DNA from 3 places in the Kineococcus rhizosphaerae genome. Region 2 is predicted to be linked to each of the others. Evidence: predicted binding sites of a transcription regulator. Region 2 holds the regulator's gene; each other region holds the start of a gene.

Region 1 (4,971 bases), on a different contig from region 2:
TCCTGGACCGCACGGTCGGCGAGGAGGTGGGTGGCGGCCAGGAGTTCGGCCGCCACCGCCGGGTCGCCGACGGCGTGGGCGACGTCGGCGGCGGTGCGGGCCATGTCGGCCGACGGCAGCAGGTGCCCCTGGCCGCTGACCCGGTCGGTGTGCCGGGTGGCCAGGGGCACCAGCCGGCGGACGGCGTCGAGGAGGTCGGCCGTCAGCGCCCCCTCGGGCCCGGCCGAGCGGACGGCCGCGGTCAGCACCGCGGGAACCCCCGCGGCCCGGGCGAAGGCGAGCATCCGCGCGGCGTGCTCGACGCTGCCCGCCGTCCCCGGGGCGCCGTGGTGGCAGACGATCTCCACGTGCAGGGACCCCGGAGGGGACAGCGCGCGCCAGCGACGCAGGACGGCACCGGCCAGGTCGTCGCGGCGGGCCAGCACCGCCCGCCCGAGTTCGGAGCCCGGCCCCAGGAGGACGGCCAGCGCGGTGCGGCCGTCGGGCCGGTGCGCGTGGGTGGTGACGAGTTCGAGGCTGCTGACGGGGTTCCCGCGTTCCCCTCCCAGGTGCGTGGCGCTGACCAGCCGGCACAACGCGGCCCAGCCGTTCCCGGTGCCGGCGTCGTCGGTCCCCAGGGCGAGGACGGTGACGCGGGGGAACCTCGGGTCGACGACGGCTCCGCCCCGGACCGGACTCCGGGAGGCGGTGCGGCGCACCGCCACCGAGGGGTCGGACCACGCCGGGAGACCGCTGGCCAGGCCGGTCGGGGTGGTGGCCAGGTCGACACCGAGGACGGGAGCCAGACCCGCTGCCTCGCACGCGCGGACGAACTTCACCGCCCCGTACAGGCCGTCGCGGTCGGTGAGGGCGAGCGTCGACAGGCCGAGGTCGACGGCGCGGGCGACGAGCGCGGCGGGGGTGGAGGTCCCGTGGCGGAGGGAGTACCCGGAGGCGACGTGCAGGTGCGGGAACGGGGCCACGGGGGTGGTGCGGGTGGTCATGGGACGTCCTTCGGAACGTGCCCGTGGGGAAGACCGGGTGTTTCTGGTGGTCTCTGGGTGGTGCGGTGGTCCTCAGCCGGCGAGCGGCACGGCACTGAGCCCGAGCATCGACTCCACGAGCCGGTGGAACCGCTCGGCGTCCGCGAGCAGGTCCTCGGCCGCCGCCTCGTCGACCGCGCCGACCCGACCGGCCTCGACGGCCGAGCGCACCGAGGCGGTCGCCGCGAAACGGTCGGCCCACCCCTGCAGCGCGGGGTCGATGGCGGGCAGCATCTCCCAGACGCTGCGCGGCCCCCCGCTGCGCCGGCCCTGGGCGGGACGGCCGTGCACCGCGACGAGCGCCGCGCCGGCCCGCAGGGCTGCGAGGTGGGCGTGGACGTAGCGTTCGGCCACGTCGTCGCTGCGCAAGGCGGTGAGCAGTTCGTCCTCGCACCGGGCGAGCAGGTCGAGGGCGGCCGTCGTCAGCGGACGCGGGACGCCTGTGGGAGCGTCGAAGGTGGGCATCGCGTTCTCCTCCGGTCGTGCGGTCGGGTCTGCCGTCGACGGGCCCTCAGTCGCTGACGCGCAGCAGCTGCCAGTCCTCCGACGCTTCGGACGAAGAAGTACCACCGACCTCCGACACGGCCGCCGTTCCCGGCCTCACGGGGCGGGCGAGGTCGTACACTCCGGCCCCGCCGGAGTGGCCCACACTGGCCTCGACGCGGAAGACCTCGCGCTCGAGGTCGCCGATCTCGAGGACCGGGCGGGCACGGCCGCCTGGATCACCGGCCTCGGTGGCCTCGCCGTGGACCGCCGCCACGGCCGCGTGCTCCCACCAGGCGCTGCGTTCGCGCCAGCGCGAGAGCACTTCGTGGACCACGTAGAGCCTTCCGCGCCAGACGAACTGCACGGGATCGTCGCCTCCCGTCCGCGCGGACCGGACGTGCACCTCGTCGGAGAACAGCCTCACCGTCGTTCACCTTCCCCACTCGAGCCGGCGCCGCGGCGGACCGCGCGGCGCGGGCGAGCCGGGGGAAGCGGCCCGCGAGGACACGCTCGAGACGCGGCCCGCGGAGCTTCCCCTCCCCCCGGACCGCGTCTCGAGCGGCCACATCGCGTTCGAACACCGGTTCGAACGCATCTCGAAGCTACACCACCGCCCTCAGGGCACGTCAACGCCGGAGCAGGTTGTCCACAGGACGCAGAGTCGCCCTGCAGGACTCAGCGTCACGCGTCGCGCAGAGGTCTCGCCCCGTCACCCGAACGGCCGAGAACCTGTCCACAGCAACGGGAAAGCGGCGCCAGAGGCGGGTCGGGGCATGGGAGCGTGCCCCGGTGATCCGTCTCCGCCCCCTCGCCGCGACCCTCGCCGCAGCGGCCCTGCTCGCCGGGTGTTCGAACGCCGACCCGGAGATTCCGGCGGTTGCAGCGACGAGCGCGCCGGCAACCAGCGCACCAGTAGCGGCCAGCACCCCCAGTGCCAGCACGACACCCGCCTCGATGGCGACGCGGGAGCTCGCAGTGCCGAAACCGTCAGAACTCGCCATGGAATTCTCAGAGCAAGGCGGCGGCGCTTTTGCAAGTTATTATGTTCAAGTTTTGAACTATTCACGCAACTCAGGCGATACAAGCTTGCTTCAATCAATTTCAGACGAGGGGTGTGCTGGCTGCGCGTATGACATTAGCGAAGTGGCGGGATTCTTAAAACACGGCTATATCAATGTGGGGTTAGAAACTAAATTCCACGGTGTTTCATTTCGATCCTGGGAGCCTGATCTTGGAGAACTTCAGATGGATGTCCTCGTCAGCCGCACCCCGCATAACGTAGTCGACCAAGACGATCGAGTCCTCGAGGAGGTGCCCGGTCTGGACGAGGCCGAGTTTTTCCTGTGGTTGAAGTGGATTGACAACCATTGGGTCATCTGGGAAGCAAATTGAAAATCCGTGCCCTCACCGCAAAATTTGCATTGACTATTCTTTTCCTCCTCTATTGCTCGCCGGCACATGCAGAAGGTGACTCTTGGGGTCGAGCCAACGGTGCCCACGTGGAGGTCGGAGCAAGGTCTCATACTCCTACACGAATACCTCCCCGAAAACCTACATCACCAAAAGAGTCGTCCACCCCGCCAGTTCAATCAATGAAGACGACGGCTTGCGGCGCCAGCAACCCAAACATCTCGATTGGAGAGTTCAACTGTCGGGCCTCGGACAGCGTCTGCCCGCCCGGCCAGACTTTTATGACCACATGGACAAGGACCGGTAATACACCTTGGTCCGCGCAAGGCAGCGCCTGCAGCACTGATGGCGCGAGCAGTGGAGCCATCACCCTCCCCACCGTCACCGTCACCGCCTCCGACCTCCAGCGCGTCGGCCTCCCGCCGAGCCCGGTGAACCTCCAGCCGGGCACCGGCGAGGCGCTCCTGAACGTCCCGCTCATCCTCACCACGACGAACGAGACGGTCACGCGCGGCACGACGGTCCTCGGGTTCCCGGTCACGATCCGGGCCACGCCGACGAGCTGGACGTGGACGCTCGGGGACGGGTCGACGGTGGGGCCCACGGCGGACCCGGGGCGGGCGTACCCGCACCAGACGCTGACGCACACGTACACGACCCCCGGCGACCACGCGATCACGCTGACGACGACGTGGACCGGGGAGTACACGATCGCGGGGCTGCCGTACCGGCCCATCGAGGGGACGGCGACGACCACGTCCCCGGCGGTGGGCGTGCACGTCCTGTCCGGCGACAACGTCCTGGTGGCGCCGACCCGCTGATGCGCTGCGGCCCAGCACCACCCCACCACGGGGGCGGGGTGGGCGCACCGCACCGGGCCGTTCGGCGCGACGGGAGACGAGAACGGTTCTACGCTGATGGTGCATGAGGTGGACGCTGCGCCAGGAACCCGTCGAAGGCGGTGGCTCCTCCACGGCCGCCCCTGGAGGTCACTCCACCTCCGTGCTCCAGCTGCCGCCGGTCGAGTGCACCGCGGAAGCCCTCGTCGACCTCGACGCGGTGGGCACGGTCGTGCAGGTCCCGGCCACCGTGCGGGACGTCGGCGGGCTCGCGCGGCACCTGCAGGTCGCGGTGGCCGCGATCGCGGCCACCGCCGTCCTGCGCACCCGCGAGGACCGGCACCTGTTCGTCATCTCCTCGGCGGCCCACCCGCTGTTCCTCCCGTCGCTGGCCGCGGTGCTGTGCGAACCGGAGCTGTTCCGCGACGAGGCGGCGGACGTGCTGCGCCGCACGGGATCCGTCCTCGGCTCGGCCTCTCCCCTGTCGCTGTCCGAACCGCTGCCGACGTACGTCGACGTGGCCCTGGCCCCGCACCAGGACATCTGGGTGCCGGCCGGCCACCCGCACGCGGTGTTCCGCACGCGCTACGACGAGCTGCTGCGTCTCACGGGGGGGCACCCCGTCGAGCTCGGATGACCGAGCTGCTCGAGGGGTTCGCCGTCCACCGCGCGGGATCGACCGACCCGGCGCACCCGCTCCTCGTCCTCGTGCACGGCCTGGGGGGCGCCGCGTCGGCGTGGTCGCTGGTGGTGCCGCACCTGGCCGCCGACCACCGCCTCCTCGTGCTGGACCTGCCCGGGCACGGGCACGCCCCGCCCGTCCCGGCGTCGGGCATGACCCCCGCCGCTCTCGGTGGGCGGCTGCAGCGCCTCGCGGCGGCCCAGGGCGAGCCGGTGCACCTCGTGGGGCACTCCCTGGGCGGCTGGATCGCGCTGGAAGCGGCCGCCGGGGAACGGGACGGGGCCGTCGCCGGCGTCACGGCGTTCACCCCGGCCGGTCTGTGGACCACCCCGCGCAGGAGACCGCCGCTGCTGCCGACCGGGCAGCAGTTCGCCCGGCTCGCCGGCCGGCTGCCCGGCCGGGTCGTGACGACGCGCCTCGGGGTGACGCTCGCGCTGGCCGCGACGAGCACGGCCCCCCGGGCGCTGCCGGCCGACCTGGTGCGGGACGCGCTGAGCGCCATCGCCGCAGCACCCGGGTACGTCGCCGCGGA
Region 2 (4,971 bases):
CCGGCTGGCCGAGGACGTCGGCCGCGGGGCGCAGGACAGCTTCGACGTCGCCTGGGTGACGGCCGCCTTCGGGCCGGCCTCGCGCGCGCCCTCCCTGCACATCGCCCCCCTGTCCGTGGCGGGCCTGCTGCGCGAGAAGCTGTTCACCGAGCGCACCGTGGTGGCGACGTCCGCGACCCTGACCCTCGGGGGCTCGTTCGACCCGGTCGCGGGGGCCTTCGGCCTCAAGGGCGAGAAGGGCGCGAAGACGCCCTGGACCGGCCTCGACGTCGGTTCGCCCTTCGACTACCGCCGCCAGGGCATCCTCTACGTCGCCCGCCACCTGCCGCCGCCCGGTCGCGCCGGGTCCGACGACGCCGTCATGGACGAGCTCGCCGGCCTCGTGGAGGCCGCCGGGGGCCGCACGCTGGGCCTGTTCTCCTCGCGCCGGGCCGCCGAGCAGGCGGCCGAGGCCATGCGGGGGCGGTTGTCGACGCCCGTGCTGTGCCAGGGCGACGACCGGCTGCCCAAGCTCGTGCGCGACTTCACCGAGAACGCCTCGACGTCCTTGTTCGGGACGATGTCGCTGTGGCAGGGCGTCGACGTGCCGGGCGACAGCTGCACCCTGGTCGTCATCGACCGCATCCCCTTCCCCCGCCCGGACGACCCGCTCATGTCGGCGCGCTCGCGGGCCGTCGACGCGGCCGGCGGCAACGGGTTCACGACGGTCTCGGTGGCGCACGCGGCCGTCCGCCTGGCCCAGGGGGCGGGGCGGCTCATCCGGGCGACGGGGGACAGGGGCGTCGTCGCGGTGCTCGACTCGCGGCTGGCCACCGCGCGCTACGGCGGGTTCCTGCGCGAGTCGCTGCCGGACTTCTGGCCCACGACCTCGACCGGGACCGTGCAGGCCGCGCTGCGTCGGCTGGGTGGGTGATCTGCGTGACACCCGCTGGCAGCCGGGCACCTTCGTGGGATGCTCGGGACGTGGCCACCGTCGGCTTCCTGCACACCGCGCACGCGCACGTGCGCACCTTCCGCGACCTCCTGGGCGAACGCGACGACACCGTCGCCGACCGCCACCTGGTCGACGCCGGCCTGCTGGCCGCGGCGCGCGAACGGGGTCTCGAGGCGGTCAGGGGGGCGATCGGCGACCGGCTGCGCCGCCTCGCGGGCGAGGGGGCCGACGTCGTCGTCTGCACCTGCTCGACCATCGGGCCCACGGCCAAGGCCGTCGGCGCCGAGATGGGGCTGCGGGTCGTGCGGGTGGACCGCCCGATGGCCGAGGCCGCGGTCCTGGCGGGCCGGCGCATCGCCGTCGTGGCCTCCCTCGACGAGGCGGCCTCGACCCTGATGCCGCTGCTGCACGAGTGCGCCGACTCGACCGGGCGCGACGTGGAGTTCGTCGAGGTGCGCTGCACCGACACCTGGTCGGCCTTCGAGGCGGGGGACCTCCTGACCTACACGACCGGTGTGGCGGACGCGGTCCGGCGGGCGGTGCTGCCGCTGGACCCGCCGGTCGACGTCGTGGTGCTCGCGCAGGCCAGCATGGTCGACGCGGCGCCCTTGCTGCGCGACCTCAGCGTGCCCGTGCTGACCTCGCCGCGACTGGCGGTCGAGGCCGCGGTGGAGCTGGTGCAGCCGGTCCGCTAGAGCGAGCGCAGGACGGCGGTGACGCGGCCGAGCACGGTCGCCTCGTCGCCGTCGAGGGGCTCGAACAGGGGGTTGCGCGGCAGGAGCTTCACGTGACCGTCCTTGCGCTGCAGGACCTTCACGGTGGCCTCGCCGTCGATCATGGCGGCGACGACGTCACCGTTCTCGGCCGTCGGCTGCCGGCGCACCACGACCCAGTCGCCGTCGCAGATGGCCGCGTCGATCATCGACTCCCCGACCACGCGCAGCACGAAGTGCTCCCCGGCGCCGATCAGCTGCGCCGGCAGGGGGAAGACCTCCTCGACGAGCTGCTCGGCCAGGATCGGGCCGCCGGCGGCGATGCGACCGACGAGCGGGACGTAGGCCGGAGCCGGACGGCCCTCGGCGGGCGTGCCGTCGACGCCGGCGATGAGGCCCCAGCCGAACTGCGGGGAGGGGGAGACGACCTCGAGGGTGCGCGGGCGGCGCGGGTCCTTGCGCAGGAAGCCCATCTTCTCGAGGGTCTTGACCTGGTGGGCGACGCTGCTCGGGCTCGTCAGCCCCACGGCCTGGCCGATCTCGCGCATGCTCGGCGGGTAGCCGCGCTGCTCGACGCCCTCGCGGATCGCGGCCAGGACGCGACGCTGCCGGTTCGTCAGGCCGTCGCGCACCAGGGGCGGGTCGGGGAACTCGTGCACCGTGCCGAGCCGCTCGTCGGCGAGCTCTCCGTCGTCGGTCCCGTCGAGCACGTCGGCCACGTCCTTCTCCCCGTCCCGTCCTGCGCACACGATCTGCGGTCACTTGCTGCGGTCACGTCCACCGGGCCGACGCGTCGACCCGGTGCCGACACCGTAGTCAGCAGCGTCCCACCGATCAAACAGGTGTTCGAACACGCGGGTCGGCGTGTCGTGCGGGACGGCTGCCTAGGGTCGTCGGCATGTGCCGGAACATCCGCCAGCTGCACAACTTCGAGCCGCCCGCCACGACCGACGAGGTCCACGCCGCCGCGCTGCAGTACGTCCGCAAGGTCGCGGGCACGACGAGACCGTCGGCCCGCAACGCCGAGGCGTTCGACCGGGCCGTGGCCGAGGTGGCGCACGCGACGCGCCACCTGCTGGACGACCTCGTCACGACCGCCCCGCCGAAGGACCGGGAGGCCGAAGCGGTCAAGGCCCGGGAGCGGGCCGCCCGGCGCTACGCCCCCTGAGCGCCCCGCGAGGCCGTCCGCGCAGGTCAGGCCGTCTGTCGGAGGCCGGTGGCAGCGTCTGTCCCCGTCACCCCCCGATCCGGGGGTTGCGTCCCGCCGTTCGAACGGTGGTAGAACAGACACACCGCATCGAACACTCGTTCGATCCGCGGTGCCACCGAGATGGAGGTCCACGCTCGTGAGCACCACCGCCCTCGCCCCCGCCCTCGCCCCCGCGCTCGCCCCCCGCCCGACCCTCGCGCTCGAGCTGCCCCGGCAGCGCAGCGCGCGCCCGTGCGCCGCGCGGGCCGCCCGCCCGGCCCGTCCCGCGCGGGGTCGTCGCCGCCCCCTGCGCCTGACGCGCCGGGGCCGCCTGCTCCTCACCTGCACGGCCGCCTCGGCCCTGGCCGGTGCGGTGATCGTCGCGACCGGGGCCCTCTCCGGGGCCTCCGCGGGTGCCGGGGTCGGCCCCGGGCGGGCCCCGGCTCCCGCCGTGCACACCGTCCTGCCGGGCCAGACGCTGTCGACGATCGCGGAGGAGTGGGCGCCGTCGCAGGACTGGCGCGAGGTCGCCGACGAGATCGTCGCGCTGAACGCGCTGCCCTCGATGAGCCTGCAGGTCGGCCAGCGGCTGACCCTGCCGGACCGGGACTGACGTCGTGCCCGGCGCCGCCCGTGCACCGTGGCCGGTTGCCCGCTGCACCGCCCTGGACGTACGGTCGAGGCTGGACCAGAGCTGTCGTCCGGTCGCGGGGGAGGAAGTCGGGGTGCACTGCCCGTTCTGTCGGCACGAGGATTCGCGTGTCGTCGACTCGCGCACGACCGACGACGGGACCTCGATCCGTCGCCGGCGCCAGTGCCCGAACTGCTCCAAGCGCTTCACGACGGTCGAGACGGCCAGCCTGACCGTCCTGAAGCGCTCCGGTGCCCCCGAACCGTTCAGCCGCGCCAAGATCGCCTCGGGCGTGCGCAAGGCCTGCCAGGGACGCCCCGTCAGCGAGGACGACATCGCGCTGCTCGCCCACCGGGTCGAGGAGGCCGTCCGGGCCCAGGGGGCCGCCGAGATCGACGCCCACCAGGTGGGGCTCGCCACGCTGCCGTTCCTGCAGGAGCTCGACGAGGTGGCGTACCTGCGCTTCGCCTCGGTCTACCAGGCCTTCGACTCGATGGCGGACTTCGAGAAGGCCATCGACCGGCTCCGGGCCCAGCGCCAGGCGCGTGCGGACGCGCTGCCGGCCGATCCCGTCGAGCCGGTCCCCGCGCACGGCTGACGGACCCCTGCTCGGACCGCCGCCGCGAGCCGGGGATGATGGCGGGATGCTCGATCCCGCTTCCCTGTACTCCTACGAGGGTGAGCGCCCCTCCCTGGTGGACCCTCCCCTCGTCGTGGCCCTGTCCGGCTTCGTCGACGCCGGCAACGCCGTGCGGCTCAGCGTGGACCACCTCCTCGAGACCTGCCGCCACGAGGTCGTCGCCACCTTCGACGTCGACCAGCTCCACGACTACCGCGCGCGGCGGCCCACCATGACCTTCGGCGGGCAGAACTGGCTCGACGTCGAACCACCGCGGCTGCGGGTGCTGCGGGTCTTCGACGAGGAGGGCTCCTCGTTCCTGCTGCTGACCGGGCCCGAACCCGACGTGCAGTGGGAACGCTTCACGGCCGCCGTCTGGAACCTCGCCGACGAGCTGGGGGTGGGGCTGACCATGGTGCTCTCGGCCGCGCCGACGGCCGTGCCGCACACCCGGCCCAGCGGGGTCACCGCCAGCGCCAGCCGGCCCGAGCTGCTGGAGGGCTACCGCACGTGGGACGTGGAGGCGCAGGTGCCGGGCCACGCCAGCGCGCTGCTGCACCTGCGCGGTTCCCAGGCGGGCCGGGACGTGGTGTCCGTCCTGGCGCACGTGCCGCACTACCTCGGCGGCAGCGACCACCCCGACGCCGCGGCCGTGCTCGTGCGCACGATCTCGGGCGCCACCGGGGTCTCCATCGACGTCCAGGCCCTGCAGGAGGCCGCGTCGCAGACGCGGGTCGAGGTGGACCGGCAGGTGGCGGAGTCCCCCGAGGCGGCTGCCGTCGTCACCGCCCTGGAGGAGCAGTACGACGCGTTCGGCGACGAGGGCCGCGGCACGGGCGCCGCCAGCGCCTTCCTGCCGACCGCCGACGAGCTCGGGGAGGAGTT
Region 3 (4,971 bases), 630 kb from region 2:
CTGGCGGATGATGTCCGCGGCGCGCTGCACCTGCTCGGTCGGCACAGAACCGCCCGTGAGCGAGCGCGGCGTCAGGACGACCTGCGTCCCGCCCTCCAGGTCGAGCGCCAGACCCGGCGACCACTTGGCGTCGCTCCAGACGGCTCCTGCCCCCACCGCCGCGAAGACGGCGACGACGACGAGCACCAGGGCCACCAGGGTGCGGCCGGGGTGGGGTCGGCGGATCGGTGCGCCGCGGCGCACTCGTGGGGGCCCGGTGGGCCGGTCGTTGGACACTCACTACCTCGGGACGGGGGCCGACCGGGTGACGGAACGTCACCCGGTCAGCACAATCTAGTCACTGCACGTGGACGAGTGCTGTCTTACCAGCAGTCGCTATGAACGCGCTGCACCGCCCGCGGCGTCGTCCCCCGGCGTGTCCTGGTCGCGCTTGGTCAGGTCGAGGCCCTCGGGGGAGTCCGGGACCGCGTCCGCCGCGGTGACGGGGGTGACCACGCGCGCGACGGCGCGCGGGGTCCAGCGGGTCTGCAGACCGGGGGCGATCTCCAGGACGATCTCCTCCGGCGAGGTCTCGACCACCGTGCCGAACAGCCCGGACGTCGTCATGACCCGGGCGCCGGGCGCGATGCCGTTGCGCATCTCCTGCTGGGCCCGCTGCTGCTTGCGCGTCCTCGAGAACATGAAGACCAGCAGGGCCGCCATGGCGACCAGCAGGATGACGTTCGAACCACCAAACACGGGATTCCCTCTCCGCACCGGCGGGGATCGACGGCTCGCCGGTGCCTGTGCCGGCCCTGTGCCGGCTCGGCCGACCAACGCGGGGGCACCCCGGCGGGTTCCAGGGGCCTGCGCGGACCGGCTCGAAGCGGGCAGTCTAGGCGGGCTCAGTCCTCCGGCCGCTCCCCCGCGGGCTCCTCGTCCAGCGCGAGCTGCCACGCCGCGCCCGCGGGCGCGTCCCGCGGCGGCGTCAGCCCCAGGTGCGCCCACGTGTCCGGCAGCGCGATCCGCCCGCGCGGGGTCCGCCCGAGCAGCCCCTCGCGCACGAGGAACGGCTCGGCCACGGTCTCGACGGTCTCGGCCTCCTCCCCCACGACGACGGCCAGCGTCGACAGGCCGACCGGCCCCCCGCCGAAGCGGCGGCACAGCGCGTCCAGGACGGCCCGGTCGAGGCGGTCCAGCCCCCGCTCGTCGACCTCGTAGACCTCCAGCGCGGCACGGGCGGCGGCGCGGTCGACGATCCCCGAACCGCGCACCTGGGCCCAGTCGCGCACCCGGCGCAGGAGCCGGTTGGCGATGCGCGGCGTCCCGCGCGAGCGGCTGCCGATCTCCGTGGCACCTTCGGCCGTCAGCTGCACCCCGAGCAGGGCGGCGCTGCGCCGCAGCACCTTCACCAGTTCCTCGGTCGTGTAGAAGTCGAGGTAGCCGGTGAACCCGAAGCGGTCGCGCAGCGGCGCGGGCAGCAGGCCCGCGCGGGTCGTGGCCCCGACGAGGGTGAACTTGGGCAGCTCCAGCGGGATCGCCGTGGCCCCCGGCCCCTTGCCCACGACGACGTCGACCCGGAAGTCCTCCATCGCGATGTAGAGCATCTCCTCGGCGGGCCGGGCCATCCGGTGGATCTCGTCGAGGAAGAGCACCTCCCCCTCGTCCAGCGAGCTCAGCACGGCGGCCAGGTCCCCGGCGTGCTGGATCGCCGGGCCGCTGGACTGCCGCAGCGGGGCACCCATCTCCGAGGCCACGATCATCGCCAGCGTCGTCTTGCCGAGCCCGGGCGGACCGGAGAACAGGACGTGGTCGCTGGGCATCCCCCGGGCCTTGGCGGCGTCCAGGACGAGGGAGAGCTGCTCGCGCACGACCTGCTGGCCGACGAACTCGTCCAGGCCGTGCGGGCGCAGCGCCGACTCGGCCGCGCGCTCGCGGTCGTCGGCCCCGGTGGTCACCAGCCGCTCGCTCATCCGCGACCCGACAGGTGGCGCAGGGCCGCGCGCAGGGTCCCGGCGACGTCGGCGACGTCGGAGGTCTCGTCGGCCAGCACGACGTCGACGACGTCCCCGGCGTGCTTGAGCGGGTACCCGAGCCCGACCAGGGCCTCGACGACCTGGTCCTTGCGGCTGTCCGACCCCGTCGCCACGGGCGCGGGCACCGCACCCGACGGAGGCCCGAGCCGGTCACCGAGCTCCAGGCAGATGCGCTGGGCCGTCTTCTTGCCGATGCCCGGGACCCGCACGAGCGCGGCGTGGTCCTCGGCGGCCACGGCCGCGCGGATGCCGTCGGGGCGGTGCACGGCGAGCATCGCGAGCGCCATCTTGGGCCCGACGCCCGAGGCCGTCTGGACGATCTCGAAGACCTCCTTCTCGTCGGCGTCGGCGAAGCCGAACAGCGTCAGGGAGTCCTCGCGCACCACGAGCGTGGTGTGCAGCAGCGCCTCCTCCCCCACGCGCAGCCCGGCCAGGGTCGCCGGGGCGGCCAGGACGAACATGCCGACCCCGCCCACCTCGACGACGGCCGAGTCCAGCCGAACCGCGAGCACCTGCCCGCGCACCGACGCGATCACCGAACCTCCAGGACGAGACGAACGCTTGTACGAGCCGAGGCTAGACGGCCCCTGCGACACGGCCCCTCAGGCGCGCCGCCGCGAGGTCGGGGGCAGAGTGTCGCCGTGAGCCACGCAGACACCGAGAACCCCCGCCAGAACGTCACCTTCGACAGCGCGACCGAGTCCGGGCACGCCCACGGTTACCTGCGCGTGCCGGAGTCCGGCAGCGGTCCGGGCGTCATCGTCATCCAGGAGTGGTGGGGGCTGACCGACCACGTCGTCGCGATCGTCGACCGGTTCGCCGCCGAGGGCTTCGTGGCCCTGGCCCCGGACCTGTACGGCGGCCGCACGACCCACGACTCGGCCGAGGCGCAGGAGCTCCTGGTGAGCCTGCCCGTCGACCGCGCGGCCCGCGACCTGGCCGGTGCCGTGACCTACCTGCTCGACCGGCCCGAGGTCACGTCGGCCACCGTGGGCGCCGTCGGCTTCTGCATGGGCGGTGCGTTCGTGCTGCGGCTGGCCGCGCAGCAGGGGGACCGGATCGGGGCGGCGGTGCCCTGGTACGGCCTGCCGGGGACGGACACCGACTACTCCGGGGTGCGGGCGGCCGTGCTGGGCCACTACGGCGAGCAGGACGAGTCCGTCCCCCTCGCCGACGTGCGCGCCACGGCCGAGCGGATCCGGGAGCAGGCGGGCGTGGACGTGACGCTGCACGAGTACCCCGCCCCGCACGCCTTCTACAACGACGAGCGGCCGAACTACCGGCGCGAGTCGGCCGAGCTGGCCTGGGAGCGCACGACGACGTTCCTGCGCGAGCGGCTGGCCCCTGCCGCCCGGGCCTGAGCCTCCGCCTCGGCGTACGCGTTGCGCCGGCCCGTCACCAGCGCCGAGTGCGTGGCGGCCTCCAGCCGGGAGGTCGCCCCGCCCCGCCACAGGTGGCACAGGGCCAGCGCGAGGGCGTCGGCGGCGTCGGCCGGTCGCGGCGGGGTGTCCAGCCCGAGGACGCGGGTGACCATGACGGTCACCTGCTCCTTCTCGGCCCGGCCGTTGCCGGTCACGGCGGCCTTCACCTCGCTGGGGGTGTGCATGGCGACCGGCAGGCCCCGCCGGGCCGCGGCCACGAGCACGAGCCCGGCGGCCTGCGCCGTGCCCATGACGGAGCGGACGTTGGCCTGGGCGAAGACGCGCTCCACGGCGACGACGTCCGGCTCGTGGGTGTCCAGCCAGGTCTCCAGGCCTTCGCTGATCGCCAGCAGGCGGGCCTCGACGGGGTCGTCGGCGGGCGTGCGGACCACCCCGACCGCGACCATCTGCGCCCGGCGCCCGGTCCGGACGGCGTCGACCACCCCGATCCCGCACCGGGTCAGCCCGGGGTCGACCGCCAGCACGCGCACAGCCCCCACGATCGCACGCGGCGGTCGCGGGGGCTGTGACGGGTGGCCCGGCGGGGTGTCAGGCGTCCTCGAGGGCCGCCATCACGTCGTCGGAGACGTCGTAGTTGGCGTAGACGTTCTGGACGTCGTCGCAGTCGTCGAGCGCGTCGATGAGCCGGAACACCTTGGCCGCGCCCTCGGCGTCGAGGGGGACCTCGACGCTGGGCAGGAAGCTGTTGTCGGCCGAGTCGTACTCGATGCCGGCCTCCTTCAGCGCGTCGCGCACCGCGCCGAGGTCGGTGGCCTCGCTGACGACCTCGAAGGTGTCGCCCTGGTCGGTGACCTCCTCGGCGCCGGCCTCGAGGACGGCGGCGAGGACGTCGTCCTCGGTGAGGGTGGTGCCCTCCTTGCCGACGACGACGACCCCCTTGCGGGAGAACATGTACGCGACCGAACCCGGGTCGGCCAGCGAACCGCCGTTGCGGGTCATGGCGGTGCGGACCTCCATGGCGGCGCGGTTCTTGTTGTCCGTCAGGCACTCCACGAGCAGCGCGACGCCGTTGGGGCCGTAGCCCTCGTACGTGATGGTCTGCCAGTCGGCCCCGCCGGCCTCGGCGCCGGAGCCGCGCTTGACGGCGCGGTCGATGTTGTCGGCCGGGACCGAGGTCTTCTTCGCCTTCTGGATGGCGTCGTAGAGCGTCGGGTTGCCGGCGGGGTCACCGCCGCCCGTGCGCGCCGCGACCTCGATGTTCTTGATGAGCCGAGCGAAGCTCTTCGCACGCTTGGCGTCGACGACGGCCTTCTTGTGCTTGGTCGTCGCCCACTTGGAGTGGCCGGACATGTGCTTCCCTCCGCCTCGCTGAAACTGCTTCGCCTACCGAAAACCCGTGCGCGCCTCAGAGGCGCTGCCGCACCATCGCCACGAAGTGGCGGTGCACCCGGTCGTCCCCGGTGATCTCCGGGTGGAACGACGTGGCCAGCAGCGCGCCCTGCCGCACCGCCACGATCCTACCCGCGGCGGGCCCGGCGCCCAGTCGGCCGACCACCTCGACGTCCTCGCCGGCG

Evidence for each region. The regulator LexA, encoded in region 2, represses DNA repair genes until DNA is damaged. The targets are predictions, from matches to a motif close to TCGAACANNTGTTCGA.
Region 1: a site for LexA is predicted at 2,082-2,097, ahead of CLV37_RS06690 (DUF6504 family protein). Genes of this name have one in related genera too.
Region 3: a site for LexA is predicted at 2,569-2,584, ahead of ruvA (Holliday junction branch migration protein RuvA). Genes of this name have one in related genera too.

What each region holds. Positions count from the first base shown of each region.
Region 1 is NZ_PVZF01000002.1:525,232-530,202, reverse strand. It holds gene CLV37_RS06700 (DNA polymerase III subunit alpha) at 1-983, opposite strand, end outside; gene CLV37_RS06695 (SAV_6107 family HEPN domain-containing protein) at 1,056-1,487, opposite strand; gene CLV37_RS06690 (DUF6504 family protein) at 1,534-1,932, opposite strand; gene CLV37_RS26985 (DUF6318 family protein) at 2,298-2,900, shown strand; gene CLV37_RS27445 (hypothetical protein) at 3,094-3,309, opposite strand; gene CLV37_RS06680 (PKD domain-containing protein) at 3,350-3,739, shown strand; gene CLV37_RS26980 (aminoacyl-tRNA deacylase) at 3,843-4,394, shown strand; gene CLV37_RS26975 (alpha/beta fold hydrolase) at 4,391-4,971, shown strand, end outside.
Region 2 is NZ_PVZF01000001.1:728,581-733,551, reverse strand. It holds gene CLV37_RS03565 (ATP-dependent DNA helicase) at 1-913, shown strand, start outside; gene CLV37_RS03560 (aspartate/glutamate racemase family protein) at 964-1,629, shown strand; gene lexA (transcriptional repressor LexA) at 1,626-2,366, opposite strand; gene CLV37_RS03550 (DUF2277 domain-containing protein) at 2,546-2,815, shown strand; gene CLV37_RS03545 (LysM peptidoglycan-binding domain-containing protein) at 2,994-3,449, shown strand; gene nrdR (transcriptional regulator NrdR) at 3,562-4,065, shown strand; gene CLV37_RS03535 (proteasome assembly chaperone family protein) at 4,112-4,971, shown strand, end outside.
Region 3 is NZ_PVZF01000001.1:102,578-107,548, reverse strand. It holds gene secD (protein translocase subunit SecD) at 1-276, opposite strand, end outside; gene yajC (preprotein translocase subunit YajC) at 376-738, opposite strand; gene ruvB (Holliday junction branch migration DNA helicase RuvB) at 885-1,952, opposite strand; gene ruvA (Holliday junction branch migration protein RuvA) at 1,949-2,551, opposite strand; gene CLV37_RS00555 (dienelactone hydrolase family protein) at 2,657-3,376, shown strand; gene ruvC (crossover junction endodeoxyribonuclease RuvC) at 3,292-3,927, opposite strand; gene CLV37_RS00545 (YebC/PmpR family DNA-binding transcriptional regulator) at 3,986-4,747, opposite strand; gene pdxT (pyridoxal 5'-phosphate synthase glutaminase subunit PdxT) at 4,803-4,971, opposite strand, start outside.